Regions from separate parts of the Thermohahella caldifontis genome, predicted to be linked through region 2. Evidence: predicted binding sites of a transcription regulator. Region 2 holds the regulator's gene; each other region holds the start of a gene.
What was found. The regulator FNR, encoded in region 2, switches genes on or off when oxygen is low (the NO sensors DNR and NnrR bind a similar motif). The targets are predictions, from matches to a motif close to TTGATNTANATCAA.
Positions count from the first base shown of each region.

Region 1 (9,833 bases), 440 kb from region 2:
ATCCACCGCTTTCCAGCGCGATGGGCTGTCCAGGACTTCAATGTACCGGGGTGGCTGATGTGCGACCTCATTGAGCGTGACCAATGCCCGGTGCTGGATACCCTGCTCGATGCTTTTGCTCACCAGCAGGAAAAAGGTGAACATGCAGACCGAATCAAAATAGGTGTGGGTACCCCCGCTGACGAGTACCCAGGTGCTGGCGCCAAAGGCCAGTGTCAGGGCCAGTGCAACCGGCACATCCATCGTCAGATGCCGTGCCCTGAGATCACGCAGGGCATTGACGTAGAAGGGGCGGGCAGAGTAAAGCAGGACGGGGAGGGTGATCAGAAGGCCCAGCCATCGGAACAGGTCGTAAAAGGATTCGTCTGGCTGAAGCGCAAAATAGGTGGGCACGGCCAGCATCATGTTCTGCATGGCACCGATGCCGGCGAGTCCCATGCGAAAGAGCTGTTGCCTGCGGTTTTCAGCCGCCTGCTTTTCCGCCTCGGCGGGAGAATAGGGAAGTGCTTCGTAACCCAGCGCACGCAGACCAAGGAGAAGGTCAGCCAGCGTAATCTGATCCGGATGCCACTGAACCAGCGCCCGGTGGGTGGTGCCGTTGACCCACACCTCTTCCACGCCGCTCAGTTTTTTCAGATGTTGTTCAATCAGCCACGTGCATGCGGCACAGGTGATACCGCGGATGATCAGTTCAATTTCCCGTGTGCCCGGGGAGGAGCCCGGTCGACTCAGGCGGATCTGTATGTCCGGATCGGCATAGAGCTGATAGCTGGCGCGTTCGCCTTCGTCCAGCAGTTCGGGACGTTGGAGCGGTTTGTCCCGGAAGCGATAGAAGGCGTCCAGACCATCCTCATGGATCAGGCGGGCAACGGCGGCACAGCCGTGGCAGCAGAATTTCCGCTCAATACCATCGCTGAAAGCTTCACACACCGGGGTGGCGGTGCCGGTACCGCCACAGTGATCGCAGGTGAATGACTTCACGGAGCGGCTGGTGGATCCAGTTGAATTGTGGTGGGCTGGCTCAGGTTGGCTTCCGTTTTGAGTCGCCAGTGCTCTTCGGGATCACGCAGGTCCAGATGCCACTTGCCGGTTACCGGCTCGTGGAGAATGCCCAGGTACGAGCCGTCGGGCTGTTTCATGAGACGAAGGTCCTGATCCCGGCCGGCCAGCGTCGGATGGATCAGTACCAGCTTCAGGAACTCGGGCGCAACAAATGCCGGCGTACCGGACAGCCAGATCCGGATGGACTGGTCCGGCTTGAATTCGATTCTGGATGTCAGACCGAGTGCACGGGCCGTCTTGTCTTTTTCAAGCTGCGTGTTGATGGCCAGGCCGGCCTTGTAGTAATCATCCCGGACCAGAGAGTCCTGTCCGTTCACGGCGAAGTAGAGCAGGATGCCGCCCACGACAAATGAAGAGCAGAGCATGATGATCAGAAACCACGCCCAGGATTCCCTGTACCATGGGCGTGATGTGGTGGATGAAGATGTCATCAATAACCTCGTGTGGGGCCGATAAAGCGGCTATCAATTTCTTTTGTCAGTTTTGGATTGTCAACGGCAGTAATGACGAATTCAATCTCATAGCGGCTGTTTTCAAGTGACTCGGGTGGTACTTCTACCGTGACAGGAATCTCTCGAACAGAAGATGCATTGATCTCAAATACCGAGTCTCCAACCAGTTCAGCACCCGGGATTCCGCTCACTTCAACTTTGAATTTGTGTGGATGCGTATCCATGTTGGCCAGTTTGAGTGTATAGGCATTTTCAATATAACCGCGCGTACTTGTCTGGAACAGTTGACCACGATCGCGGATCGCCTCAGCATCAATGGGCACACGGTGTCCGAGCAGGAATATAATGGCGCCGATCATGGTCAGCATGGCCAGACCATAACCGACCGACTTGAGCCGGAAAACGTGTGTTTGCTTGCCTTCCAGCTCGTGCTCGGTCGAGTAACGGATCAGGCCGCGCGGGTAGCCCATCTTGTCCATGATTTCATCGCAGGCGTCAATACAGAGCGCGCAGCCGATGCATTCGTATTGCAGACCATCCCGAATGTCGATACCCGTGGGACAGACCTGTACGCACTGGGTACAGTCCACACAGTCACCCAGGCCCAGGGCCTTGTGATCGACACCTTTCTTGCGCTTGCCCCGTGGCTCGCCGCGGTTGTAGTCATAGGAGACCGCCCAGGTGTCCTGATCGTACATCACGGACTGGAAGCGGGCATAGGGGCACATGTAGAGGCAGACCTGCTCGCGCATCCAGCCCGCATTGATGTAAGTCGCAGCGGTAAAGAAGAAGACCCAGAAGTATGCCCAGCCGGAATCTGCGTTGAGTGTGAAGAGATCCGGAATCAGCTCCCGGATGGGGTAGAAATAGCCAACGAAGGTAACCGCTGTCCAGAAGGCGACAAATAACCACAGGCCATGCTTGACGGATTTCTTCAGGATCTTTTCGGTTGTCCAGGGCGCCACATCCAGCTTGATCCGCTGGTTGCGGCTGCCTTCCACGCGTTCGTCGATCCACATGAAAATGAAGGTCCAGGCGGTTTGCGGACAGGTGTAACCGCACCAGATGCGTCCGAAAAGCGTGGTCACGAAAAACAGGCCAAAGGCTGCGGTAATGAGCAGCAACGCCAGCAGGTAGAAATCCTGGGGCCAGAATGTGGTGCCAAAGAGGTGGAACTGCCTGTGGGGCAGATCAAAGTAGATCAGCTGCTGGCCTTCAAAAGGGATCCACAGGAATCCGAAATAGGCGGCCATCAGCATCCAGAGGGTCACGGTCCGGATACGCTGGAAGCGCCCCTTCACTTCCTTGGGGTAAATCCGCTTGCGGCTTTCATACAGCTCAATGGTTTGGGAGGCGGGCTTGTCCTGAGTGACATTCTTGACCGGAAATTTACTGCCCATGGCGCACCTGCTTTCATATTCAGTATGACAATATAGGAATAGATGGTATCAAAAGATGGGCGGCGATGCCGCCCATCCGGATACCTTATTGCTTCTTGCTGCTCAGGCTATACACGTAAGCGGCGACCAGGTGGATCTTGTCGTCGCCCAGACGCTCCCTGAAGGCGGGCATCTTGCCCTGACGGCCATGGCGGATAGACTGCTCTACCAGTTGCTCCGTGCCGCCATAGAGCCAGACATCGTCGGTCAGATTGGGTGCACCCACCATCTGATTGCCTTTGCCGTCTGCACCGTGGCAGGCTGCACAGTTGGTCTGGAAGATTTCCTTGCCCTTGGCTGCGCGTTCAGCATCCACCTCACGACCGCTGAGTGACAGGACATAAGCCGCCACGTTTTTCACGCCGTCTTCACCGAGCACTTCTCCCCAGGCCGGCATCATGGCATTGCGGCCGTTGGTGATGGTTTCCACGATGCGATCCGGCGTGCCGCCATAGAGCCAGTCATTGTCGGTCAGATTGGGGAAACCCAGACCGCCGCGGGCATTGGAGCCATGACAGACGGCGCAGTTGTTGAGGAACAGGCGGCGACCAATATCGAGCGCCTGGGCATCATTTTGCAGTGCTTCGATGGGCTTTTCTGCAAAGGATGCATACAGGGGGCCGTATTTGGCTTCGGCTTCCTGAACCTCCTTTTCCCACTGGCCGGCGGAAGACCAGCCCAACAGCCCTTTCCAGTTACCCAGGCCCGGGTAAAGTGTCAGATAGGTCAGGGCAAATACGATGGTACCAATGAACAGGAACAGCCACCACTTGGGCAGTGGATTGTCATATTCCTCAATACCGTCAAACGCGTGGCCCATGGTCTGATCCGTTTCGGAATCAAACTTCTGGCTCTTGCGTGTAACCCAGAGAAGCCAGGCGCATCCGAAGATGACGCCCAGTGTGATCACGGTGATCCACAGGCTCCAGAACGTGCTCATGTTATTCGTTCTCCGCTTTTTGGGTGGACCGCGCGGCCAGCTCCTCGTCCGCAAAGGGCAACTGAGCTGCCTCGTCGAAGTCGGCCTTGTTCCGCTTGGACCAGGCCCAGATGACCAGCCCGATAAAGGTGATCATGACGAGGATCGTGATAATGCCGCGCAGTGTATTGATGTCCATACCGGTTACCGTTTGTTGGTGATGACTGTACCCAGCTGTTGCAGATAGGCCACCAGTGCTTCGATTTCGTACTTGCCTTCCACCTCTGAACGGGCATTTTCAATCTGCTCGTCGGTGTAGGGCACGCCCAGCTTGCGCAGGGTTTCCATCTTGGCAGCAGTGTACTTGCCATCCAGCTTGTTCCGGAACAGCCACGGGAATGCCGGCATGTTGGATTCGGGTACCACGTCACGCGGATTATACAGGTGCGCCCGGTGCCAGGCATCGCTGTACCTGCCGCCAACCCGGGCCAGATCCGGGCCGGTGCGCTTGGAGCCCCACAGAAACGGGTGGTCATACACGAACTCGCCCGCTACCGAATAGTGACCATAGCGCTCGGTTTCGGCACGGAAGGGACGAATCATCTGGGTGTGGCAGACATGGCAGCCTTCCCGGATGTAAATGTCCCGGCCTTCCAGCTCGAGAGCCGACAGCGGCTTCAGCCCCTCCACCGGCTCTGTCGTGCTCTTGAGGAAGAACAGGGGCACGATCTCGACCAGTGCACCAAAGCTGATCACGATCAGCGTGAGCAGGATCATCAGCGGGAGTTTTTTCTCAATCACTTCATGATTCATGGTGTGTCCTCCCTCAGGCTGCTACAGGTACGTTATCGGCTGCAATGGCGTCACGCTGGCGTACCGTTTTCCAGACGTTGTAGGCCATGATCAGCATGCCGGCCAGGAAGATTGCACCACCCAACACCCGTACCGTGTAACCGGGGTAGCTGTTCTTCAGCGCTTCCACAAAGGAGTAGGTCAGTGTGCCGTCAGCATTCACGGCGCGCCACATCAGACCCTGCATGATGCCGTTGACCCACATGGAGGCGATATACAGGACGGTACCAATAGTGGACAGCCAGAAGTGAACATTGATGAGACTGACGCTGTACATTTCGCGCAGACCGAAGAGGCGCGGGATGAGGTGGTAGATGGAGCCGATGGAAACCATGGCCACCCAACCCAGTGCGCCGGAATGAACATGCCCGATTGTCCAGTCCGTATCGTGAGACAGGGCGTTGACGGTCTTGATGGACATCATCGGCCCTTCAAAGGTGGACATGCCGTAGAAGGACAGGGAGACCACCAGGAAACGCAGGATCGGATCCGTGCGCAGCTTGTGCCAGGCGCCGGACAGGGTCATCATGCCGTTGATCATGCCACCCCAGGAGGGTGCGAGAAGGATGAGAGACATGACCATGCCGGCGCTCTGTGCCCAGTCAGGCAGGGCGGAGTAGTGCAGGTGGTGCGGGCCGGCCCAGATGTATGTGGCGATCAGGGCCCAGAAGTGGACAATGGACAGGCGATAGCTGTAAACCGGGCGCTCGGCCTGCTTGGGAACGAAGTAGTACATCATGCCCAGGAAGCCGGCTGTCAGGAAGAAGCCCACGGCATTGTGTCCGTACCACCATTGAACCATGGCATCCACTGCTCCTGCATAGACGGAATAGGACTTCCAGGCGGAAACCGGCAGCGCAGCACTGTTACCCAGATGCAGAACGGCAACCGTCAGAATGAAGGCACCATAAAACCAGTTGGCCACGTAGATATGCTTGGTCTTGCGCTTGGCAACCGTGCCGAAAAATACGATGGCGTAAGCAACCCAGACGATGGTGATGGCGATGTCAATCGGCCATTCCAGCTCAGCGTACTCCTTGGCTGAGGTCAGGCCCAGTGGCAGCGTAATGGCTGCGGCGACAATGATGGCCTGCCAGCCCCAGAAGGTGAAGCTTGCCAGCGTGTCCGAGAACAGACGGGTCTGACAGGTACGCTGTACCACATAGTAGGACGTGGCAAAGAGGGCGCAGCCACCGAATGCAAAAATGACCGCATTGGTGTGCAGAGGACGCAGGCGTCCGAAGTGGAACCAGGGATACTGGGTGTTCAGTTCGGGCCATACGAGCTGAGCGGCAATGAGGACACCAACGGCCATGCCGACAATGCCCCACACCACAGTCATTATGGCGAACTGACGCACCACCTTGTAGTTGTAGGTTTCAGTTGCACTTGCTGTGTTCATCGATTGACTTCCATACCCGGTTTGGTTGAAGTAGTGAGCCAGCTGCTCTTCGACAGTGTAGCGCAGAGTTCAAAGCCTGACATTTATTGTGGTTATTGGGATGCGGGGCCCGAACTCAGGCCGCGCGTAGGATAGGCTTCCTGCCTGACCAAAGTCAACTTTGAACCTGCTGCCTGGCCAATTATCGCGCATCTGCGTCCTGCGGGTTTGATGTACGTCAAATCAGCATCGCATCCTGAAGCAGATCTCTGCTTCAGGGGCTATTCCGCGGCAAGACGCTGCAGGCTTTCCAGGTTCAGGATGCGGATGTGCTTGGCGCTGACCTCAAGCACACCGTCGCGTTTCAGGCGCGTAAACACTCGGCTGAGGGTTTCCTGTGTCAGCCCCAGAAAGCTGGCGATGTCGGCACGATTCATGGGCAGGCGCAGATGCAGGCCGTCGAAACCGCGTTCGGACGCACGAAGATGAAGATCGAAGAGGAAGGCACCCAGTTTGCCTGCGGCGCTGGTGCGGGGCATGATCAGTCGGGTCTGGCGGAACTGAAGGTAGGCATGGCGGGCATAGAGGTTGATCAGGCGCTGATAGATGGGGTGCACATTGCCCAGAATATGGCGCAAGTCTTCAATGGACAGGCCGCACACGCGAGAAGGTTCCAGCGCAATGGCGGTGGCTCCGTATTGCCCTCTGTGCTGGGCCTCATGGCCAATGAGATCGCCGGGAAAGAGAAATCCGGTGACCTGCTGGCCGGACAGGGTCTGGTTCACGAGCTTGAACGAGCCAGTCGTGACCGCATAGAAAAAGTCTGCGGGCTGCTCTTCCTGCGTGAGCTGCTCGCCTGCATCAAGCGTGATATCCTTGCGGATCCGGGGTTCGATCAGGTCGAGAATCTGCGGGCCGGCAGCCACCGGTTCACAGAGTTCGTACAGGGCGCAGTCCCTGCATTCGATCTTGCGCTGGCTCGAGGGGTAAACGGGTGCCATCTGACGACTCCTGGATCAAGGTGTTTCGGTTATGTTGCCACATCTGTGATATGTCAGAATTGACAAAAATCTATTGGAGCACATTTTGTTCACGTTGAAGGATGGAAAATGGCTGGATGGACAGCCGGTGGTTGTGCTTGCCCATGGTGCCGGCGCCCCCATGGACAGTCCGTTCATGACGACGATGGCCGGCCGGCTTTCCGACTTGGGCCTGACGGTGTTGCGATTTGAATTTCCTTATATGGCCCGGCGCAGGACGGAAGGCTGCAAGGCACCCCCTGACCGGGCGCCGAAACTGCTCAACGCTTTTGCGGACGCTGTGCGGTCTGTCCCGGTCGGTCATCCGGTGATTGTCGCCGGAAAATCCATGGGCGGGCGAATGGCCAGCCTGCTTGCGGCCGCAGCGGGGGAATTCGGGGTTCATCCTTGTGGATGGGCAGCGCTGGGTTACCCCTTTCATCCTCCGGGCAAACCGGACAGGTTGCGTACTGAGCATATGGCGGCATGCCGCCTTCCGGGATTGGTCATCCAGGGCACCCGGGATCCCTTTGGTTCGGCCCGGGAGCCGGTGGCATCCTGGTTGCCTGCCAATGTCGGACTGGTGTGGATTGAGGATGGCAATCACGATCTGATGCCGAGAAAGTCATCGGGTCGTACGCATGAGGATAATCTCGAGGCGGCGGCAAAAGCGCTCAGCGATTTTGTTCTTCGCTGTGCCAGGCGCCCGGCTCCGGACGCGAGGAGTTGGCAACCAGCGGAATGAGCTGCCGACGGAGTTGCTGTTCTCTGGTCTCGAGCCTGTCAACGCTTGTGCTGAGGGTGGCGATGATGGACTGCATCTGTGTCAATGCGGTCCTTGATTGATCAAGGCTGACGGAAATCCGGGCCTTGAGTTGTTCCACCTGCTGAGACCAGTCCCGTGCGGCGTGCAGGCTGGTGTCATCTGTGGACAGCTGGCTCGCGGTGAGTGTGTCCTGTGTACGTTGCGCCAGGGCTCTCACTTCGTCTGCAACCACGGCAAAGCCGCGCCCGGCATCTCCGGCACGGGCAGCTTCGATGGCTGCATTCAGTGCGATCAGATTGATCTGGGCAGCGATTTCGCCAATGTTGCGGATCAGTGCCAGCGTCTGTTCCCGGGTTTCATGTTGTGCAGCAAGGATTGCAGTCAGCCCGTCGTTCAGCCGGGAGAGATCGCCGAGAATGACTTCTTCATGATCCGCGATGGAGAGATTGGGTATCGGGTTCTCGGTGACAGCACATTCACCGGTCTCTGCGTGCAGATTGGCAAGGATCTCTCGAAAGGTGTCTTCGTATGTCCGGAGCTTCTCCCTCAGAGACCGGAGTTCGTCCTCGAGGGCGCTTTTCTCCTGCTCGCAGGTGCTCAGCAGGGATGTGCAGTGAGCAGTCTGGTGTCTGCAGGCAGCAGTCAGCCGCTTCATCCATTGTTGTTCATGGCGGAAACGGGCGAGCAATTCGGCAGTGGGGCCGAGTCTGCCGACAGCGAAATAAGTAGCCATATCGGAAGCACCGGATTTCAGCACTGTCTCCCTCAGAATGCGTGCCGGCCGGCTCAGATAACCGGCGACGCCGAATGCCAGTCCCAGTGCAGGCAGAAGTGCAGCCGGCCAGGTCCAGGGCGGCGGGATGACGCTGACAAGAAATGAGGCGAGGAGGGCAGGGCTGAATGCAAGCAGGGTGTGGGCGATCCGGTTTTTCAGGCGCAGCGGGTGAGGCGGCCGGGACTGATCCTGCCAGACCTGCAGACGGTGCTGCTGTTGGGTCGTGGCCGGTTCGGCCGCGATCCAGCCGGAACCGGCTGTGTCACCGGGGTAGTAACTCCAGGTCTGAAGCGGTGCTTGCCCGGATGGCTTGATGACGAGACACAGCGGGCGCTGTTGGTCAAGGGCATCGTGCCAGGCGCGCTGCAGGTCGTCAGGGGTGTCTGCCGGAAGCAGGGTGCGGACGGAACGCCCCTTTTCGACGTTACAATCGGGATCCCCGGGCTTGACGATGTCGCGAACAACGCCGTTTTCAAAGTAAAGCAGCACGAGCAGCCTCAGGCATGTTCAAGGATGTGGACTTTTTCCGGCCCGTCCAGAAAGGGCTGAAGGTCCGTCATCATGCGTTTGCGGTCAGCCGAATGCCACCAGCGCTCAAAATCCTCCAGTGAACGCCAGTTGGAAATGACGTAACGGTGGCGCGGATTGCGGATATCCCGGAAGGTCTCTCCGGAGAGGAATCCGGGCACCCGAACGGTGTACTGAATCATCTGCCTCACGGCCTGCTGGTAGGGCTGCTCCAGATCTTCGGCAATCTGGCGTTCAATAATCACCCGAATCATATACAATAAGGCTCCCCGAAAGTGACTGGTAGTAAGTGTAGACGATGTCGGAGTATGCCGTTGATGAAGTCATGGACGCAACCGGACTCTACTGTCCGGAGCCCGTGATGTTGTTGCACAACCGTGTGATGGACATGAAAGTGGGTGCGGTGCTGGAAGTCCGTGCCACCGACCCGTCCACAAAGCGTGATATTCCCAGATTCTGCCAGTTCCTCGGTCATGAGCTGTTGCTCAGCGAAGAGCGGGATGCCATCTATTATTACCACATTCGCAAGCAGGCAGGCTCCTGAGCGTCCGGCAGAACCCGTGACAACGTAAGCGCCCTGCCTCCGGGAAGGGCAATCAGTGCATGAGGGTTCCCCAGTACGGCATGACACCGACTTGCG
Region 1 covers NZ_CP154858.1:1,077,408-1,087,240, reverse strand. Annotated here, with positions in the region: gene AAIA72_RS05270 (heavy metal translocating P-type ATPase) at 1-981, opposite strand, end outside; gene AAIA72_RS05265 (FixH family protein) at 978-1,493, opposite strand; gene ccoG (cytochrome c oxidase accessory protein CcoG) at 1,493-2,914, opposite strand; gene ccoP (cytochrome-c oxidase, cbb3-type subunit III) at 3,000-3,893, opposite strand; gene AAIA72_RS05250 (cbb3-type cytochrome oxidase subunit 3) at 3,895-4,071, opposite strand; gene ccoO (cytochrome-c oxidase, cbb3-type subunit II) at 4,077-4,685, opposite strand; gene ccoN (cytochrome-c oxidase, cbb3-type subunit I) at 4,699-6,126, opposite strand; gene AAIA72_RS05235 (helix-turn-helix domain-containing protein) at 6,387-7,106, opposite strand; gene AAIA72_RS05230 (alpha/beta family hydrolase) at 7,192-7,869, shown strand; gene AAIA72_RS05225 (methyl-accepting chemotaxis protein) at 7,799-9,154, opposite strand; gene AAIA72_RS05220 (antibiotic biosynthesis monooxygenase) at 9,163-9,447, opposite strand; gene tusA (sulfurtransferase TusA) at 9,492-9,737, shown strand.
Region 1: a site for FNR is predicted at 6,334-6,347, ahead of ccoN (cytochrome-c oxidase, cbb3-type subunit I). Genes of this name have one in related genera too.

Region 2 (9,833 bases):
CTGGTGATCGGCATGCTGGCATCCGGTATCTGGATGGTGGATCTGGACTATTACAGTCCCTGGTATCACCGTGCGCCAGCACTGCACAAATCATTCGGAATCCTGGTGGGGCTGCTCTTTCTGGTGCGTCTGGCCTGGCGGATACGTCAGGGTTTTCCGGCGCCCCTGGCGGGCTGGAAACGCTGGGAGCAATGCCACAGCCATGCGGTCCATCTGGCGCTGTACCTGATTCCGCTGCTGATGATCATCAGCGGCTATCTGATTTCAACCGCCGAGGGTCACCCGGTGGATGTGTTCGGGGTACTGGAACTGCCGTCCCTTCTGTCACTGGGCCAGACCCAGGCCGACCGGGCGGGTGATGTCCACCGTTGGCTGGGCTGGCTGTTGATCGGGTTGCTCATTCTGCATGTGGCCGGTGCGCTCAAGCATACGCTGGTGGACCGGGACGCGACGTTGCGCCGCATGTTTGGCCGGCCCGTCTGAGACGGTTTCTTCACTTCATTGTTTTACACTCATCCATCACAGAGCAAGGAGAAAACCACATGATCAGCCTTTTCCGCTTCACCCTGGGCGCACTGTTGCTCGGTCTGAGTACGCTGGCCACCTCGGCCACCTACGTGATCGACACGCAGGGCCAGCATGCATTCGTCCAGTTCAAGATCAGCCATCTTGGCTACAGCTGGCTGCTGGGGCGCTTTGACCGCTTTGAAGGCACCTTCGACTACGACCCGGCCAATCCCGGGGCCAGCAAGGTGGACGTCACCATTGACACGTCCAGCGTCAACAGCAATCACGCCGAGCGTGACAAGCACTTGCGCAGCGAGGACTTCCTGTTTGTCGAGAAGTATCCCGGTGCCCGCTTTGTCAGCACCCGCGTGGAGGCTGTGAATGCGGATGAAGCCCGTATCGTCGGTAACCTGACTCTGCGTGGCGTGACGCGGGAGATCGTGATTGACGCACACCGGATTGGCGGGGGCGAGGATCCCTGGGGTGGCTATCGCCAGGGCTTTGAAGGTCGCACGTCGTTTCGCCTGAAGGATTTCGGTATTCCCAAGTATCTCGGACCGGCCTCTGAAACGGTGGAGTTGTACCTGTCTCTGGAAGGTGTCCGCAAGTAATTGCGGGCGGAGATCGGGTTGCCCGAATGTGATTGCGGCCCGGCATCGCCGACAGGGCTGCCCTGCCAGCCTTTGTGAGGCCTAATGAGTCGGCCCGGGTATTTCCGCAAAAAAAGCCCCGCCCTCGGTGAGAAGGCGGGGCTTTCGCGGGGGTTGCCCCGGATCAGTGCTTTCAGCCGTTGAGCAGCGCCCGGGCCTCTGCCTGCCACTTTTCATGGTGACGGACATTGGAGAACTGCGCCAGGATGGCCTTGTCGTCCTCGCTCGGGTTGGCGATCTGCTTCAGAGAGTGAATGCCGGCGGCGTTCATCTTTTTTGCAGTGGCCGGACCGACGCCTGTCAGCTGAGTCAGGTCGTCAATATCTACCTTCTTCTTGCGCGGCGCCGCCTTGGCCGGAGCCGGCTTCCGGGTGCCGGATGCCTTGGGTGCTGCTGTCTTGCCGGAGCGGGACGCGCCCTGCGTTGCCGGTTTCGTCGTTTCGGCGGGTGCGGCCGGTTTTTCTGCTGCGGCCGGCTGAACCTTGTCCGAGGTTTTGGCAGGCTCGTCAGCCTTGGGGCGTGCCAGGCCCAGGCGCTCCAGGAACTGCTGCTGTACATTCTGCAGCTCTTCCAGCATGCGCTGGTATTCGGACTGCAGGCGCTGGAGTTCCTTTTCCCGCAGCTCTTCCATGTCCTTGATCATCTTGCGGAAGGGTTCGGTTACCTGTGCCTGCAGTGACTCGGCCTGCCTGAGCAGGTCGTTCAGCATGGCATTGAACTGCTCCTGCGCCTTGCTGACTTCCTTGGAGACAGTATCCGTTACCTTTTCCAGGTTCTTCTTGATCAGGTCTTTTGCTTTCTTGCCCATGGTTTGACTCCGCCGGGTGATTAGGGATGTGTCCAACCTAAGGGAGAATCGTTGAATAAACAACCTAATTTCCGGAGCGGGATCCGAAAGGTGTCAATCATTCTCCTCAATCGCGACGTTATTCAGCCGGCAGGAGGCAGCCGGTTTCACACACCCGTGCAAATGCGCATGGCAATGTCCATTCCGATCTGGAACAATGCGCGCCACACATCCTGGGAGGGAAACAGGTGCTGGAGTTCAGCGAGTACATCAAGATTCTGGTGGGTCTGATCGCCATCGTGAACCCGTTCGGTGCGGTTCCCGTATTCATCAGCCTCACGGCCCGGGATACACCGGCGCAGCGGCGTGACACGATTCATCAGGCAGCGCTGGCTGTGGGCGTGATCCTTCTGTTGGCTGCCATGTCCGGTGAATTGCTGCTGACTTTTTTCGGCATCACGATCAATTCCTTTCGCGTGGGTGGTGGCATTCTGGTGCTGCTGATGGCCATTTCCATGCTGCATGCCCGCAACAGTCCCGTGAAGCAGACGGAGGAGGAGGTGGATGAGTCGGCGGGGCGCGAGTCCATCTCGGTCGTGCCGTTGGCCATGCCTCTGCTAGCCGGGCCCGGTGCCATCAGTACGGTCATTCTGGCCGCCAACCGGGGGCACGGTGCCGGACACATCCTGCTGATTGCGCTTTGCATCGCGGCCCTCTGTGCGGTCATCTGGACCGTGCTGAACATGTCGCCGCTGATTGTCCGGCGACTGGGATCCACGGGGATCAATATCTGCACGCGTATCATGGGTCTGATACTGGCGGCCATCGCGGTCGAGATCATCGCCAACGGACTCAAGGGGCTGTTCCCCGTTCTGGCAGGCTGACGGGGGCCGGAACGGTTGTGAAAAAAATTTCTGAAGGGGTGTCAACCCAATTCTAAAATGTCCCCTTTTTACCAAAGCTAAAGTGTCCCCTTTGGGTATCCTGTTTCAGGAGGTTACCGACTGCCTGCCGGAGGCCGCTTTACCAACCGGAGAACGTCGCCATGGATGGTCCGGCGCGGGCTTTCTGCCTGAGGATGCCTTTTGTCTGGCTCTCGCCTTGTCGACACGTTGGTGGAGGCTTTTCTCGTCATCCAAAGGGACCGGGGGCTCGCCTTCGCTCAGGATTTGCCAATCCAGTTGATGCCCTTTGTGGAGCACCGTCACATGGCCATCCTGTGCTTCACAGATGGTGATCCGGGCGCCCCGGAGCCGATAGCCCTTTCCATAGCCGGTGAGCTGGTATTCCCGGTTCCTGAACTGAAAGGTCAGGTTCTTTGAGAGCTTTCGGTGGTTGTGCAGGCACAGGATGAGCGCCAGCTCCTCTGGTGTGTGCAGAACGGGGCGGTGAGCATCCGTGGCGTTCTGGGCGGGTTTGGCAAAGCGTGCGTTGAAATCGCGCATAAAGCCCGGCAGCCAGGCATTGGCGGTCTCAATGTCCGAGATGCCCGCAAGACGCAACTCCTTGACGAGGCGGTCCTGAAGCGTCTGGTTGGCACGCTCGACACGCCCCTTGGCCTGAGGGGTATTGGCATGAATGGGCTCGATATCCAGCGTTTTGAGAGCCCGGGTGAACTGGGTCAGCTCACCTTCGCGCTCGGGTTGGTTTACCCGGAAGATGCTGTGCTTGTCGGAATACAAAGCAGCGGGGCGGCCGTGCTCGGCCAGATAGCCTTGCAGTGTCTGCAGGTAAGCCCAGGTGGTCTCGGCCGGGGCGAAGCGTAATGCCATCAGTTCACTGGTGGCGTCATCAATGAACACGATCAGGGTGCAGCGCGGGCCGCGCCCTTCAAACCAGTCATGTGGTGAGCCGTCAATCTGAATCAGCTCGCCGCGACAGGGCCGTCTGGGACGTCGCTGGTGAATCCGGGCGGCCTTGCGTTTTCCGGGTTTCCAGAGTCCGTCAGCGATCATCCACTGTCGGAGGGTCTCGGCTGACAGCTTGTATCCATGCAGTGCGGTGAGTTTTTCACAGGCAAGCGTTGGTCCGAAATCAGGGTAGCGTGTGCGAACCAGAGAGAGTACTTCCTTGCGCACGGCCCCGGGAATTGCATTGCCCGGGCGTTTACCGAGATGGCCGGAAACCAGTCCTGACGGCCCCTTCTGACGAAAGCGGGCGACCAGACGCTTAACTTGCCGGACACTCAGCCCAAGCTGCCGGGCAGCTTCCTGTTGCCGAAGCTGTTTTGCGGTCACCTGCTGAATGATTGCCAGCCGATCGATCGCTTTTTGCGTCATTGCAATGGTCTCCTCTGCCATTGCCCCCTCCTGTATCCCAAAAGGGGACATTTTAGAATTGCGAGAAGGGGACATTACAGCTTTGGGCTAACAAAAATTTCTGAAGGGGTTGACAGGCGCGCCCAAAATCCTGAGAATACGCGCCTCGAAAGCGTGGCAAGGTAGCTCAGTTGGTTAGAGCACAGCACTCATAATGCTGGGGTCGGCGGTTCAAATCCGCCCCTTGCTACCATGTCTTCCTTGGAAAGGCTGCCTGAATACCGGCGGCCTTTTTTATTTCCGTTTGCGTCTTTTGTCTCTCTTTGCATCACGTTGTGGCGGGCCCGGAATTCAGGGGGCATTCGGCGCGGGGACGTCTGTTGCGGCGTGCACCTGTCGTGAGGGTTGTCCGTCCGAATGACCCGCCTGATACCGACCGGCAACTCAGGATGGCCGGGCACTGAGACCGTTGCGGGTTTTACGGATCCAGCTTTCCACATCTGCCATCACATCATCCGGCCGGCGTCCCTGGGTCGGGATGGGCGGGCCCAGCACCACCTGGACCGTACCCGGATATTTGGCGACCGTGCCGCGTGGCCAGCAGTCACCGGCATTGTGGGCGACCGGAACGATGGGCACGCCATTGCGGATCGCCAGCGACGCGGCGCCCTTGTTGTAGCGCACGGTTTCACCCGGCCGCACGCGGGTGCCTTCAGGATAGATGACCACCCAGCGGCCGGCCTTGAGCGCCTCGGAGCCTTGGCGCAGCAGTTGTTTGATGGCGGTCGTCGGCCGATTGCGGTCGATGGCAATGGGGGCCAGGTGACGCACGGCCCAGCCGTAGAACGGTATGGCGAGCAGTTCCTTCTTGAGTACGGCCGACTGGGGCTGTATCAGCCAGCCCAGCAGGTAGGTTTCCCAGGCGCTTTCATGGTTGGCGCAAACCACGCAGGGTGTGTCCGGCAGGTTTTCCCGGCCATGGATCCGGTAGCGTATGCCGGCAACGGTGCGAGCGGTCGTCAGGATGGCGCCGGCCAGTCTTTGGGCGAGGGCGTGCCTGCTCCGGGCGGTGAGCAGGGGACCGAGCACCAGGAACAGGGTGGTGTACACCACCATACCGGGCCCGTACAGGGCATAGAACAGGACACCGCGAATCCAGGGCAACCCGTTTCTCCTTTGTGACGAATTCCGAGCGGGGAGCGCAAGCCTAACAGGTCAAACCTTTCCGGATCAATCCGACTTTTTTGCCATGCGCATTGACCGGCGTCAACATGGAAGGGGCGGGGGCTTCGTATACTGAACCTGCCTGAATATCTGATCTGCCCGCAGAAGGAGGCTGGACGATGATTCAGGCAAAGGTAATATCCGTGAATCCGGTGGAGATATTCAGGCCCTCCCAGGTAGCGAATACGATGCCCCATGACATGAAAGGACTTTCCTGGCCGGCCACGACGAGCTGGACTGCGCTGCTGTATCCCGGGGCAGTCGGCTGGCTGCATCGTGCGGAGCCGTTGCCGAGTGTGCAGGTGGATGCGCTGGCGCAGCACCGGGTATTGCTGACACTGACCGTGCCGCGAATGGAGAGCATGCCCTTCAGCAGCCATGCGGATGTCCGCGCCCGGTGCCGGTATGTCAGTTACGTGGTTCGGGAAATTGATCTCTACCGCCCCCTGCTGGCCGGTCGGGTTGCAGGCATGCACTGGGTGGCCGATCTGGTTCGGTTGCTGTGTCCGCTGGAGCTGACCAAGCTCATGTACAGTCTGAACCGGAAGCTGGGGGTATCCGCGGAGGGGCCCGCGGCCCGCTCGGTGGAGCTGGGCGGGCCGCCGCCCGAAGACGGTGTGTTGCCGTTGCTCAGTGGCCTCGGGTTCACCGACCTCTGTTTCAACTTTGTGGACGGCGAGCACTGGGCCCACGCCACCTTGCAGCAGTGCATCAGTCTTGCCGGGAGTCTGGGATTCGAACGGCTGCACTTTCGTGTCGAATCCGCGCGGGATCTGGATTCCCTTTTGAGGCTGTGCATGCCGGCATCCGTGTTCGTGGAAAGTGATCTGGAAGCCTGTCGCAGCCTTCTGGGTGGTTTCAGAGAAACGGTGCCGGGGTTTTTCGTGCGGTCATCCGGACTCCCTGAAGTGGACGCGCTCTGCGGCCTGGGGTTGGGGGGAATTTCCGCCGCGGCCGAAGGGTTCTGGCAGAACACGGTGCGTCTGGATCACTACTATGAAGCGCTGGATTCCGGTCGGCTGCCGTTATCCGGGCATGGGGGCAAAAATCTACCCATTGAGAGATAATTCCGCCTTTAACCTCCCAGTCTTTTTGGTGTACACTGCCCACATTGCAAGCATTTCATGTTCAGCTTTTCTGGGAGGGATGGCGGATGGGTCAACGGATCGCTTCAGCACCGGATGTGCTGACCAACGATTGTACGCATTGCAGCCTCGGCAAGCTCTGCATGCCGATTGCCGTGTCGGTCGAGGAAATGGATCGCCTGAACGAGGTGATTCATCAGGGGCGCGTTGTGGATCGTGGCGAGCACATATTCTATCAGGATGAACCCTTCCGCTCCTGTTACGCCGTCAAGAGTGGTTCCATCAAGACCTATACCGTCAGCGAAGACGGCGAGGAGCAGATTACCGGCTTCTACCTGCCGGGTGAAGTGCTGGGCCTGGATTCGGTGACCATGGATCGCTATACCTCCTGTGCGATTGCGCTGGAGCGCAGCAGTGTGTGCGAGATACCGCTGAACAAGCTCGAGGAGCTGGCCGGGCAGATTCCTTCCCTGCAGCACCATTTCTTTCAGCTCATGAGTCAGGAGATTCGCGGCAGTCGCCAGCTGGCCGTCATGCTGTCACGGAACTCGGCAGAGGAGCGACTGGCGTCCATGTTCATTGCCCTGAGCAAGCGTCATGAGCGGCGTCATCTGTCGCCGTATCAGTTCCGTCTGCCCATGCCCCGGGCTGATCTGGGCAACTATCTCGGCCTGGCGGTGGAAACCGTCAGTCGTCTGCTGACCCGGTTCTCGAAGATGGGGCTGATGGATGTGAAGGGTCGCGATGTGACCATTCATGACCTCGAGGGGTTGAAGGAAGTCGTCTCCCACGCGACAAGCTGTGAGCGGGCCTGAGAGAATCAGGTCTGCGCATTCAGGTGCCGGAGAACCCGTTCCACCTGTGCGCCCAGATCCCTGCGCCAGGGTCTGGCTTGTATGCCGAAATCATCCCTGAGTTTCTTGCTGCTGGTATGTGACCAGGCTGGCAGCCTGGGGCTGTTTTCCGTGTTCTGCACAAAGTTCAGCGTTCCTTCAATATGGGCCGTTTCCTGTATGTAGCGGACCAGTTCCCGCACACTGACATCTTCCACGCCACCGTAATGATAGACATCCCAGCATTGGGCACCACAGAGAATCTGCTGCGTCATGGCGGTGACCACGCGGGCGACATCGTCTTCGCACACGGGGGAGCAGCGGCTGTCTTCGGGGGCCGGAACCGGTTCATGTGCGCTGAGGGTTGTCAGTATCCGGTGCAGCCAGCCGTCGCGGTTGGAGGTCAGCCGCCAACCCAGACGCAGAACGATGCTCTGGGGGTGTCGGGTCATGAGGTAGCGTTCACAATCGGCCAGGCTCTGTGTCAGAGGCGTGAGGGGCGCCACGGGGCTTCGGCTGGTAAGTCTTTCCGGGGGCTGGCTCTTCAGTATCAGGCAGCTGGACAGCGCCAGTACCGGGCTTTCGGTGTCCAGTCCCCATTGTGTGACCTGCTCCATGGCACCCAGCATGGCATGGCTGGCCTGGGGGGCTTCTGCGCAGGTTTGCAGGCAGGCAAAGCGGGCAGCATGTATCAGTAGTCTGGCATGGCTCAGCGGTCTGGAGTGGAGGAGGTGGCAGTCTCCCGAAAGAATCGGGTGCACGGCGATGCCCTTGTCCATCAGGCGCCGCAGAATGGCGGTGCCCATTGCGGTTTCACTGCCTGTCACGATGACCGTCAAAAAAGGTTCCTCTCTGAATTCAAATGGGACATGTGTACCACCGCAAGGGGCGGAGATCTGGCATAATCATAACGTAGCCATGGTAAGTCCGCCATCCGAAGCGGCATCCACCTGCAATGAGGAAGAAGATGATCAAGAGTCAATCTCATATCGCGGCACCGGTTCCGCAACCCATCATGGACCGCGCGGCACAGCTGATCCATCGCGTGCGCTATGATCAGCCGGCATCCCAGCACGTGGACCTCATGTACGAGGTCATCATGGACATGACGGTGTCGGGCATGGAGTTTTATTTCATGGAGCCCCTGCGTCGCGTCAATGCCGGCAGCATGACCATGAAGATCGCTCAGATGGGGCTTTCGAGCACCCAGAAGGGCATTCGCATGGTCATCAGGAAGGTGTTGCACCGGCTGACGGAAGAGCAGCTGGTGGCCATCACGGGCTTTATCGAGGAGATTCTGTTCGAGGCCGAGGAGGCAAAGGCCGCCTGATCGGCTTCAGACAGCCTGGCGAGGCACCCTGGCGGTCAGGCCGGTCGTCAGGGTGTAGCTGATGGTGTCGGCATGGCGTGCGACTTCGTCCACGCTCAGACCGGGCCCCCAGAGTTCGACGGGGGCGCCGACGTCCACATCCGGATAATCGGTCACATCCACAGTCAGCATATCCATGGAGACCCGCCCCACAAGGGGTACCCTGTGGCCGGCAACCCGGACAGGCGTGCCGGTTCGGGCATGGCGCGGATAGCCGTCTCCGTATCCGGCAGCGACCACCGCAATCCGGCTGTCACGCGGCGCGGTCCAGGTGGCGCCGTAGCCGACGGTTTCGCCCTTTCGTATCCGGTTGACCGCAATCACCTGGCTGATCAGCGTCATGACCGGTTTCAGCCCGAGCGCTTCGGCGCTGCGATCCGCATAAGGGGAGGCGCCGTAGAGACTGATGCCGGGTCGTGCCCAGGTTTCACGGGGATGAATGCCGTTGAACAGGGCGGCGGAATTGGAGGCGCTGAAGTCCAGTGCCCCGGGCAGTGCTTCGGCCAGCCGGCTGACCGTGGCGTGCTGATTGTGCCAGTGTTCGCCTTCGGGTTCGTCGGCGCAGGCATAGTGGGTCATGATGCCGCGCAACTGGTGGTGGCTGTTTTGCAGGGCATCCAGCCAGGTTCTGACTTCCGATGCAGGCAGGCCCAGGCGGCCCATGCCGGTGTTGAACTTGAGCCAGATGGCGCTACCGGTTGCGGTTCTGATCCAGTCCCACTGGGAGGGATGGTGGATGACCCATTCCACCTTGCCCAAGTGAAGGCCCTCGTCCCATTCATCCGGCGAGTAGGGGCCCTGAAGTATCAGTACGGGCGTCCGGATGCCGGCATTACGCAATGCAACAGCTTCATCCAGGCAGGCGACGGCAAGCCGTTCGTTGAGATCTGCCAGGGCGCGTGCCACCAGCACCAGATCATGTCCGTAGGCATTGGCCTTGAGCAATGTCATCAGCCGGGCCGTGCCGGCTATGCCCCGGAGACGCTGCATGTTGTGGCGCAGGGCCTGGGTGTCGATCCGGGCGATGAGCGGTCTCACTCGTAGTTCGCTCCCGCATACTCGGGCGCGAGATCCTCGAAGCGCGTATAGCGTCCCTGGAAGGCAAGGCGAACAGTGCCGA
Region 2 covers NZ_CP154858.1:1,514,594-1,524,426, reverse strand. Annotated here, with positions in the region: gene AAIA72_RS07490 (cytochrome b) at 1-483, shown strand, start outside; gene AAIA72_RS07485 (YceI family protein) at 543-1,118, shown strand; gene AAIA72_RS07480 (helix-hairpin-helix domain-containing protein) at 1,291-1,965, opposite strand; gene AAIA72_RS07475 (YchE family NAAT transporter) at 2,193-2,828, shown strand; gene AAIA72_RS07470 (ISNCY family transposase) at 2,934-4,244, opposite strand; tRNA gene AAIA72_RS07465 (tRNA-Met) at 4,379-4,455, shown strand; gene AAIA72_RS07460 (lysophospholipid acyltransferase family protein) at 4,647-5,366, opposite strand; gene AAIA72_RS07455 (hypothetical protein) at 5,546-6,493, shown strand; gene fnr (fumarate/nitrate reduction transcriptional regulator Fnr) at 6,580-7,326, shown strand; gene AAIA72_RS07445 (sugar nucleotide-binding protein) at 7,332-8,183, opposite strand; gene AAIA72_RS07440 (hypothetical protein) at 8,312-8,674, shown strand; gene alr (alanine racemase) at 8,681-9,751, opposite strand; gene dnaB (replicative DNA helicase) at 9,748-9,833, opposite strand, start outside.

Region 3 (9,833 bases), 1.7 Mb from region 2:
ATACCGCAAACCTACCGCGAAATGTTCTCCGGCCGGGTATATACCGTCGGCCAGGGCGCGGTGTCCGTCCGCAACCACAGTGCCGAGGCGGAACACACCGTCATTGGCGTTCACGGATTTCTCGAGAACCACTGCTACTTTACACAGACCTATCAGGCCCCGGATACGGAACTGATTCTGCTCACCTGCTCCAACTACCACATTCCGGTCAGTGGCCCGGTACCCGAACCGGCACCCTGGGAGCGGGAAATCAAGTACGCCGTGGCGACCATCGAATACGATGCCGCCATCCTCACGCAGGCACTCGAACATCTGCCCACCACACGCCGGATTCGCGTGCATGGTCATTCCCGGGGTGGCGCCGTCATCCTGGACGCCATCCGGCAGCGGCCGGAGCTGTTCCGCAATGTGGATGTGGTGCTGGAAGCCCCCGTATTGCCTCAGGGCAAGCTGCATCCGCTGGTCACCGCCCTGCTGGAGCCCGTCAGCCACGGCATGTGGCCCTGGGTGGTGCGCCTGGTCAACAGTTCCCCCTCCAACGTCTATGGCCAGACCTTCTTCGGCAAGATGAACCCGCGCAAGCGCGTCCTGCTGGACAAGCTGTTCACCGCGACCCGGGATCACCTGACCATTGTCCGGAACATCGAGAACATTCTGGACTGGATGGAGCAACACGGCCCGGAACTGTACACGCCCATCGAGCACGGTACCTTCCTGATTCCCAAGGTGGACCGGATTCTGGATCGCGGCGCCATGCTGGCCAGTGCGGAACAGTCCCCGAACACCTGGCGCATCGTGGAAACACAGGCGCAAAGCCACTTCATTACCCTGGACTCACTGGAATGGGTGCCGCCGCTGGACCAGGTTCCGGTGGCAGATGTGGCCTGATCCGCTTTCCCGGACGATCAGATCTGCTATCATGCGCCCGGCCAACAAGGAGACGGGCGCATGTCACTGGAAAAACTGCTGGATGTATCTCCCCGAACGGAAGCGGCTCACCGGCTGCAACGGGTGCTGGTGGCCTACCATCACTTCCGCCAGGACAAGATCAGCCATCCCTGCTATCCGGATCTGCCCGCACTGAGCGCATGGCAGATTGAACGCCTGAAAACGACCCACCGGGATCTCTATTCGGATCCGGCCTATCACACCGCCCTGCACTTTCTGATTGACGAACTCTATGCACCGAAGGATTTCAGCCAGCGGGATGCGGATCTGGAACGGGTGTTTCCCAAGATGGTCAAACTGTTACCCGACGCCGTACTGGATCTGGTGGCCGACCTGGTGGAACTGAACCACCTCACGCAAAAGCTGGACCTGGATCTGCTGTCCCGGCTGACCGCCGAAACCGGCATCGACGCCCTGGACGCGCTGACCTGGGCACAGGCCTATCGCGCCTGTGACAACCGGCCCTTGCGGGAACAGCAGCTCAGACTCATCCATGATGCCGGGGTGGCCCTGGAACGCTATGTCCACTCACACGTCCTGCGCTGGACCCTGAGTGCCACACGCGGGCTGGCGGAAAGCAAGGGCCTGGGCGAGCTGCATCAGTTTCTGCAGCGCGGATTCGAGGCTTTCTCGACCTTGCAGAACGTCCCCGTGCTGCTCGATGAAATTCAGCGCCGCGAAACCGCCATCATGGTGCACCTGTTCGAGTGCGATCCGGCACCGGACTGGCCGCAGCGCCCGCATGCGCCCGATTCGGGGATCAGACTTCAGGCCCCAGAGCTTCATCCAGATGCCGGTTGATGGACTGCTCCACCCGGCTGCGGAAAGGCCGGAACATCAGTCCCAGCTCCATGATCAGACTGAGCCGCCCCTCGGGCAGGGCCAGTGACCCCTTTACGCCCCGACCGCTGAATTCCAGCGTGTCGCCCCGCCAGTGCCAACGGACACCGAACCGCTCCGCCAGATCACGCGCCAGCTCGTCGGCCAGGGCATGCGCCTCTTTCTGGCTGAGCTGGTGTGAACGCTGAATTTGAATGACAGACACCTTGACCTCCATCATGGACTGGCCGCGCAGTATACCAAAAATGAGGCCATTTCCCCGTCGGGGAATACCGTACAGGTGCATCCACCGGCAAGGGACGCTAGAATGTGCCCCTGATTTCACCAGCGCAACGGATTCGGCATGAGCGACGACCAGACCATAGATTTCGGCTTCAGAAAGGTTCCCGTACAGGAAAAGGAAAAGCATGTGGCCCGCGTGTTCCACTCCGTTGCGGGCAAGTACGACCTCATGAACGACCTCATGTCCGCAGGCATTCACCGGCTCTGGAAGCGCTATACCATTGACCGCAGCGGCGTACGCCCGGGACAGAAGGTACTGGATATCGCCGGCGGAACCGGTGACCTGACCATGATGTTTTCCGACCGCGTTGGCCCCACGGGTCAGGTCATTCTCTCGGACATCAATGAATCCATGCTGCAGATGGGCCGTGACCGCCTGATCAACAAGGGCTACGGCCGAGTCGAGTATGTACAGGCCAACGCCGAAGCCCTGCCGTTCAAGAGCAATCATTTCGACATCGTCTCCATTGCCTTCGGTCTGCGCAACGTCACCCGCAAGGACAAGGCGCTGGCCGAAATGTGCCGGATCCTGAAACCGGGCGGACGGCTGCTGGTGCTGGAATTTTCCAAGCCCACCAGCGAAACCCTGTCCCGGATCTATGACGAATATTCCTTCAAGGTGCTGCCGGTGATGGGTGAGCTGGTGGCCAATGACCGGGACAGCTACCAGTATCTGGCGGAAAGCATCCGCATGCACCCGGATCAGGAAACCCTCAAGGGCATGGTGGAAGCGGCAGGCTTCGTCCGTTGCGACTACACCAACCTGACCGGCGGCATTGTTGCCCTGCACACAGGAGTCAAGCCCTGAGATGAGTCTGGATACCACCCGCACGGCCACGGCCATCGCCCTGGAAAACCTCCTCAACCGTCTGGCGGAACTGGATCTGGGTGTCTACGCCAGGCTGCATGCACTGGAGGGCCGGCTGATCCGCATCGAAGTGCGCCCGCTCCCCGATGCCCTATGGCTGCAACCCGGCCGCCCCCTGCGGGTGCTGGCTGCAGCGGACGACGCCGATGGCACCCTGAAGGGCACGCCGCTCACCCTGATCCGCTTCCTCACCGGTCAGCCGGGAGAACCGCCGGCATGGGAAGGCCCGGAAGATCTGTTCCAGGCACTGCACGGTATCTTCCAGATCGAAGAGCCGGATCTGCAGCCCCTGCTGGCCCGCCTGACCGGCAAGACCCCGGCAGAGTTTCTGGCCCCCCTGTTCAACGAAGGCACCCGATTGCTGCGACAGGTAAAACGCCAGTTTCTCGAAGATGTGCGCGAGTACCTGCTGAACGACAGTGGGCTGGTACCTCATCCGGAGGCTGTCAACGCCCTGGAGCGGGATGCCCATGCCCTGGCCAGCCGCACTGACGAACTGGAAGCGCGAATCGCTGCCATCGAAGCCCGGCTGAAGGACCGCAAAGCGTGAAAAGCCTGCGCCGCCTGATCCGCATCCTGATTGTCATCACGCGCTACCGGCTGGACACCTTCATACCGCGCCAGCACCTTCCCCTCTGGGCCCGCGTGCTGGTACGGCTCGGCCCCTGGTCCTTGATGCCGGCGCCGGACATGCCCCGTGGCGAACGGTTGCGCCGGGCACTGATCGAACTGGGCCCCATCTACGTCAAGTTCGGTCAGATCCTCTCCACCCGGCTGGATCTGCTGCCTGACGATCTGGCCCGGGAACTGGCACAACTGCAGGACCGGGTGCCACCTTTCGATCCGGAAAGCGCCGTGCAGATCATCGAACGCGCCCTGAAGCGCCCGGTGGACGAGATCTTTGCCGAGTTCGGACGCACCCCCATGGCATCCGCCTCCGTGGCACAGGTTCACCCGGCCCGCCTGCACTCCGGGGAAGAAGTCGTGGTCAAGGTCATCCGCCCCGGCATCGCCAGCGTCATCGAAAAGGACATTCGCCTGATGCGCAGCGTGGCCCGCCTGATTGAACGCTACTGGGAAGAAGGGCCCCGGCTGCATCCGGTGGAGGTGGTGGACGACTACCACCACACCATCATGGATGAGCTCGACATGCAGCGTGAAGCCGCCAACACCAGCCAGATCCGCCGCAATTTCGAACAGTCCGACCTCATCTACCTGCCGCGCATTTACTGGGACTATACCCGGCCGCAGGTGCTGGTCATGGAGCGCATCCACGGTATCCCCATTTCTGATGTGACCGCCCTCCGGGCCCGCGGGGTCGACATGAAGGTGCTTGCGGAGCGGGGTGTTGAAATCTTCTTCACCCAGGTCTTCCGGGACAGTTTCTTCCATGCCGACATGCATCCCGGCAACATCTTTGTAGATGCCACCCTTCCCGAGCGCCCCCGCTACATCGCCATCGACTGCGGCATCGTCGGCACCCTGGATGACGACGACCTGAACTACCTGGCCCGCAACCTGCTCGCCTTCTTCCGCAGAGACTACCGCCAGGTTGCCCAGCTGCACGTGGAATCCGGCTGGGTTCCCCCCGAGACACGGGTCCGGGAGTTCGAGTCCGCCATCCGTACCGTCTGCGAGCCCATCTTCGAAAAGCCGCTGAAGGACATCTCCTTCGGCTATTTCCTGCTGAGACTGTTCCAGACCGCACGCCGGTTCAACATGGAGGTCCAGCCGCAGCTCGTGCTACTGCAAAAGACCCTGCTGAACGTGGAAGGCCTGGGCCGCCAGCTCTACCCGGACCTGGATCTCTGGCAAACCGCCCAGCCATTCCTGGAAAGATGGATGCGCGAGCGTATCGCGCCCAAGGGACTGCTGGAGCAGGTCAACCGCAAGCTGCCGGACTGGCTCCACGCCACACCGGAGCTGCCTCAGGCCATCTGGGATGCACTCAATCAGGCCCGCCACCTGGACACCCTGGTCCAGCAAGCCGTCCGCACCGAACAGGCTCAGGTGCGTCAGGCCGCCGCCCAGCGCCGGCAGCAGCGTCGTCTCTGGCAGGCGGGCACCCTGCTGGCCGCAACCGCCTGGCTGTTGAGTGGTCCCGCCCTGCCCTGGACCCTCCCGGCAGAACTGCCCTGGATCACCGCGCTGGCCGGCGGCTGGCTACTGTTCAAACCGGAGAAATCCCATGACTGAAACGCTGCCCGATCTGAGCACGGTCCGCTTCAATGCAGACGGCCTCATCCCCGCCATTGCCCAAGACGTCCATACCGGTGACGTCCTCATGCTGGCCTGGATGAACCGGGACGCCCTGGAAGAAACCCTGCGCAGCGGCACGGCCGTCTATTGGTCCCGGTCACGTCAGGCGCTATGGCGCAAGGGCGAAAGCTCGGGCCATGTGCAGAAGGTCCACGCCCTGTATCTGGACTGTGATGCGGACACGGTACTCATGAAAGTGGAACAGGTGGGCGGCATCGCCTGCCATACGGGCCGTCGCAACTGCTTCTTTCTGGAGCGGCATGGCGACCAGTGGGTAGAGGCCCACGCCCCCGTCAAGAACCCCGAGGATATCTACGGAGACAATCATGGCCACTGACATTCTTGCCGAACTGCACGCCGTGCTGGAAGCCCGCAAGGCGGCAGATCCGGACAGCTCCTACGTCGCCTCCCTGTATCACAAGGGGCTCAACAAGATTCTCGAAAAGGTGGGCGAGGAGTGTACCGAGACCCTGCTGGCCGCCAAGGATGCGGAGCACAGTGGTGACATGAAGGACGTGATCTATGAAACCGCAGACCTCTGGTTCCATTCCATGGTCATGCTGAGCCATCTGGGACTGTCACCGGATGACATTCTTCAGGAACTGGCACGCCGGTTTGGCCTGTCCGGACTGGAAGAAAAGGCACAAAGATCAAAAAACCCTTGATGCCCGTCAACCCGGCGTCGTTGAATGTTACGCATAATGCCAGACCAGAGGCGTGCATCTTTCCGGCACAAAATCAGGTACAATTGACGTAAACCGTCAGGAGGCTAAGCACATGGGTGGTATCTCGATCTGGCAACTTCTCATTATTCTGGTCATCGTCATGCTGCTGTTCGGCACCAAGAAACTGCGCAACATCGGCAGCGATCTGGGCGGCGCCATCAAGGGCTTCAAGGAAGCCGTGAGCGAGGGTGAAAAGGAACAGGCCAAGGCGCTTGAAGCCCAGAAGCAGGCTGAAGCTGATGCCGCACAGCCGGCTGAAAAAACAGCGGACAGCACACCAGACAATCAGAAATCTGCCTGATCCATGTTCGATATCGGCTTCACCGAGCTGCTGCTCGTCGCCTTGGTGGGCCTGCTCGTGCTGGGCCCCGAGCGCCTGCCCGGGGCGGTGCGCACTGTAGGCCTGTGGGTCGGCCGGATCCGGCGCATGGTCTCCAGCTTCTCGGAAGAACTGGACCGGCAGATCAAGGCCGACGAACTGCGTAAAAAGCTCAAGGAAGAAGGCGACACACTGGGCCTGGAAAAAATCCAGTCCACGGTGGACGAGGCCCTGCAGGAAGCCAAGCAGTATGAACATTTGACCGAACCGTCAACAACCACCAAGCGCGAACATGACTGAAGACGTCAACCAGGAACTTCCGCTCATCGAGCATCTGATCGAACTGCGCGACCGCCTGCTGCGGGCCGTGCTGTCGGTGCTGATTGTCTTCGGGCCACTGTACTATTTCTCCAACGATCTGTACGCCTGGATTTCAAAGCCCTTGCGCGAGACCCTGCCCGAAGGCGCCACCATGATCGCCACCCAGGTAGCCTCGCCCTTCCTGACACCGTTCAAACTGACGCTGGTAGCCTCCATATTCGTCTGCATCCCGTACATTCTCTACCAGATCTGGGCTTTCATTGCGCCGGGTCTGTACCAGCATGAAAAGAAGATCGCCATCCCCCTGCTGGTCACCAGCGTCATTCTGTTTTACCTCGGCGGCGCCTTTGCGTACTTTGTGGTGTTCCCCATTGCCTTTGCATTCTTCTCGGCAACGAGCCCCGAAGGGGTCACCATGATGACCGACATCAGCAGCTATCTGGACTTCGTCCTCAAGCTGTTCTTCGCCTTCGGTGTGGCCTTCGAGATTCCCATCGCCACCATCCTGCTGGTGCTGGCCGGCGTCACCAGCGTCTCTTCCCTGCGGGAAAAGCGGCCCTACGTGATCGTGACCTGCTTTGTGGTCGGCATGCTGCTGACGCCCCCCGATGTCATTTCCCAGACGCTGCTGGCCGTCCCCATGTGGATGCTCTATGAAGGCGGACTGTTCTTCGCCGGGCTGATTGCGCGGGACGATTCAGAAGAAGACAGCAAACCCGCTGACGCCTCGTGAACCTGCTGCTGCTGACTCCGGAAGAAGTCAATGCCGGTTGCCTGTGGCTGGCGCCCTCGGATCGCCGTTCCCGACACCTGAGCGAAGTGATCCGGCCGGAAACAGGAGACCGTCTGCGCGTGGGCTGTATCGGCGGCCTCATGGGCGAAGCCCGGGCGCAGCGACTGGAAGACGGTGGCTGGAAGCTCGACATGCTGACGCTCAACCAGCCGCCCCCATCGCCCCTGCCCGTGACAGTGGTGCTCGCACTACCCCGGCCAAAGGCACTGCGCCGAATCATTCAGGGCCTGACCGCACTGGGTGTCAAGAAGCTCTGGCTGATTCACAGCTACCGGGTGGAAAAGAGCTACTGGCAAACCCCCTGGCTGGAGCCCGAAGCGCTGCGAGAGCAGTGTCTGCTGGGACTGGAACAGGCGCGTGACACCGTGCTGCCCGAAATCGGTCTGCGCCGGCGCTTCAAGCCCTTTGTGGAAGATGAGTTGCCCGGACTGATTGCCGAACGGGGTCAGGGCCACGTGGCCCATCCCTACCCCGAACAGCCCTCCCCGCCGCCGGAAAGAGGCGCCGGCACCGTCCTGGTGTTCGGACCGGAAGGCGGATTTATCCCGTACGAAGTGAACAAGCTGGTCGAGGCGGGCTGCCAGGCCTTTTCACTGGGCCCGCGCATTCTCAGGGTGGAGACAGTACTGCCCACCGTGATCGGCAAGCTCTATTACTGACGGGCGGCTGGTTCGTGCCCACGTCCGGAATCCCCAGGGCCTCGCACATGATCCGTCGCTTGACCGGTGCCAGGCGGTTGACCACGGAGATCCCCAGCCTGCGCAGTGGCATGAAGCCGGGTAGCGCAATCCCGTACACCTCACAGAAGAACTGCATGGCAGCCGCTGTTCGTGTCACGTCCAGCCGTCGTTCGCGCTGCCAGCCCTGCCACAGCCTTGGCTCGGCCAGAGGCAAGCCAAGTTCCCGTGCACGCGCCAGCACATCCAGCGCACCGATGACATCGCGGAATCCGAGGTTGACCCCCTGTCCCGCCAGCGGGTGAATGGTGTGCGCGGCATCCCCCAGCAACACCACCGGCCCTTGCACAAAGCGCTGTGTCTGCCGGTAACGCAGCGGAAACGCCTGCCGCGGCCCCACCTCCAGGGCATCGCCCAGCACGCCCTGGCTGGCGTCCGTGAGCGCCTCCAGAAAGGCCTCATCCGAACGGGCCATCAGTCCGTCCAGGGTATCCGGCCAGGCCGACCAGACAATGGAGATCAGCGTCTCGTCACCCTGTCCGCCCAGCGGCAGCAACGCCAGCGGACCGGAGGGCAGAAAGCGCTGCCACGCCGTATACCGGTGAGACCGGGCCATGCGGACATTGGCCACCAGTGCGTGATGGGGGTAATCCCGCTCATCCGTGGGCCACATGAGCGTCTCCCTCACCCATGACCGGGCACCATCTGCCCCGACCAGCATCCCCGCCCGGATGCCATCACCGTCAGCGAGCCCGGCCTCAACACCGTCATCGAGAACCTGAAGCGTCTTCAGCCGGGTCTCCGGCAGGCAGGCCACACCAGACTGCGCTTCCAGCGCCTGCCAGAGGGCCCAGCGCGTCTGGCTGTTTTCCACAATATGCCCCAGATCGGGCTGGCACACGCTTTCCGCATCAAAACGAATGGCACCCGACCGGGGTGTTTCCCCTTCCCAGACATGCATGTGGCGATACGGTGTCGCATGCCCCCCGAGCGCCTCCCAGACACCCAGAGCACGCAACAGATAATCGGAGCTGCGTGTCAGGGCGCTGACCCGCACATCGTGATCCCCGACCGTCCGGGCCGGCCCGGGTGGCCGGGGTGCGGGGCCAGCATCCACCACCGTGACCGCATACCCCATGCGCGCTGCACCCAGCGCAAGGGCGGCACCGACCATACCACCCCCCACCACCAGGATGTCCGTTTCAATCATGAGATGAGAATCCTCTGTCGAACAGTTGTCCGCCCAGCCCCATGGCGGTTCGGGCAAACGGCACCTGCAGGGCACGACTGACGGAGAGCCCGAGCAGCCCCAGCCCGCGGGCCGGAGCCAGCCATTCGCGCCCCGTGAAGAGACGAACCAAGGAGTCACTGGCCAGCACCGTGCGCTGCTGATCCAGACGCTGGTCGCTCAGGTAGCCGTTCAGCACATCCCTGGTATGGCACTTATCCGCAGGCACTTCAGCCCAGCGCCGGGCCAGTGCCCAGGCGTCACGCAGAGCCAGGTTGAAGCCCTGCCCGGCAACCGGATGCAGTGTGTGAGCGGCGTTGCCGAGTACCACCAATCCCTCCCGCACGGGCGTCCGACAGGTGGTCAGGGACAAGGGGTAACTGACCCGTTCACCCACCTGATCAATGCGGCCAATCCGCAAACCGATCCGGGACTCCAGACGCGCCGCGAACGCCTCGTCATCCAGCGCAAGAATGCCGTCCAGCTGTTTCTCCGGCACTGTCCACACGAGGGCCAGCCGGTGTTGCCCGTCCTGATCCGGCAGCGGCAGGCAGGCCAGCGGTCCGTCCGGCG
Region 3 covers NZ_CP154858.1:3,198,758-3,208,590, reverse strand. Annotated here, with positions in the region: gene AAIA72_RS15585 (alpha/beta hydrolase) at 1-888, shown strand, start outside; gene AAIA72_RS15580 (hypothetical protein) at 949-1,749, shown strand; gene AAIA72_RS15575 (polyhydroxyalkanoic acid system family protein) at 1,709-1,993, opposite strand; gene ubiE (bifunctional demethylmenaquinone methyltransferase/2-methoxy-6-polyprenyl-1,4-benzoquinol methylase UbiE) at 2,132-2,878, shown strand; gene AAIA72_RS15565 (SCP2 domain-containing protein) at 2,880-3,488, shown strand; gene ubiB (ubiquinone biosynthesis regulatory protein kinase UbiB) at 3,485-5,134, shown strand; gene hisI (phosphoribosyl-AMP cyclohydrolase) at 5,127-5,534, shown strand; gene AAIA72_RS15550 (phosphoribosyl-ATP diphosphatase) at 5,524-5,862, shown strand; gene tatA (Sec-independent protein translocase subunit TatA) at 5,975-6,223, shown strand; gene tatB (Sec-independent protein translocase protein TatB) at 6,227-6,541, shown strand; gene tatC (twin-arginine translocase subunit TatC) at 6,534-7,295, shown strand; gene AAIA72_RS15530 (16S rRNA (uracil(1498)-N(3))-methyltransferase) at 7,292-8,014, shown strand; gene AAIA72_RS15525 (FAD-dependent monooxygenase) at 7,965-9,242, opposite strand; gene ubiH (2-octaprenyl-6-methoxyphenyl hydroxylase) at 9,235-9,833, opposite strand, start outside.
Region 3: a site for FNR is predicted at 1,995-2,008, ahead of AAIA72_RS15575 (polyhydroxyalkanoic acid system family protein). Genes of this name have one in related genera too.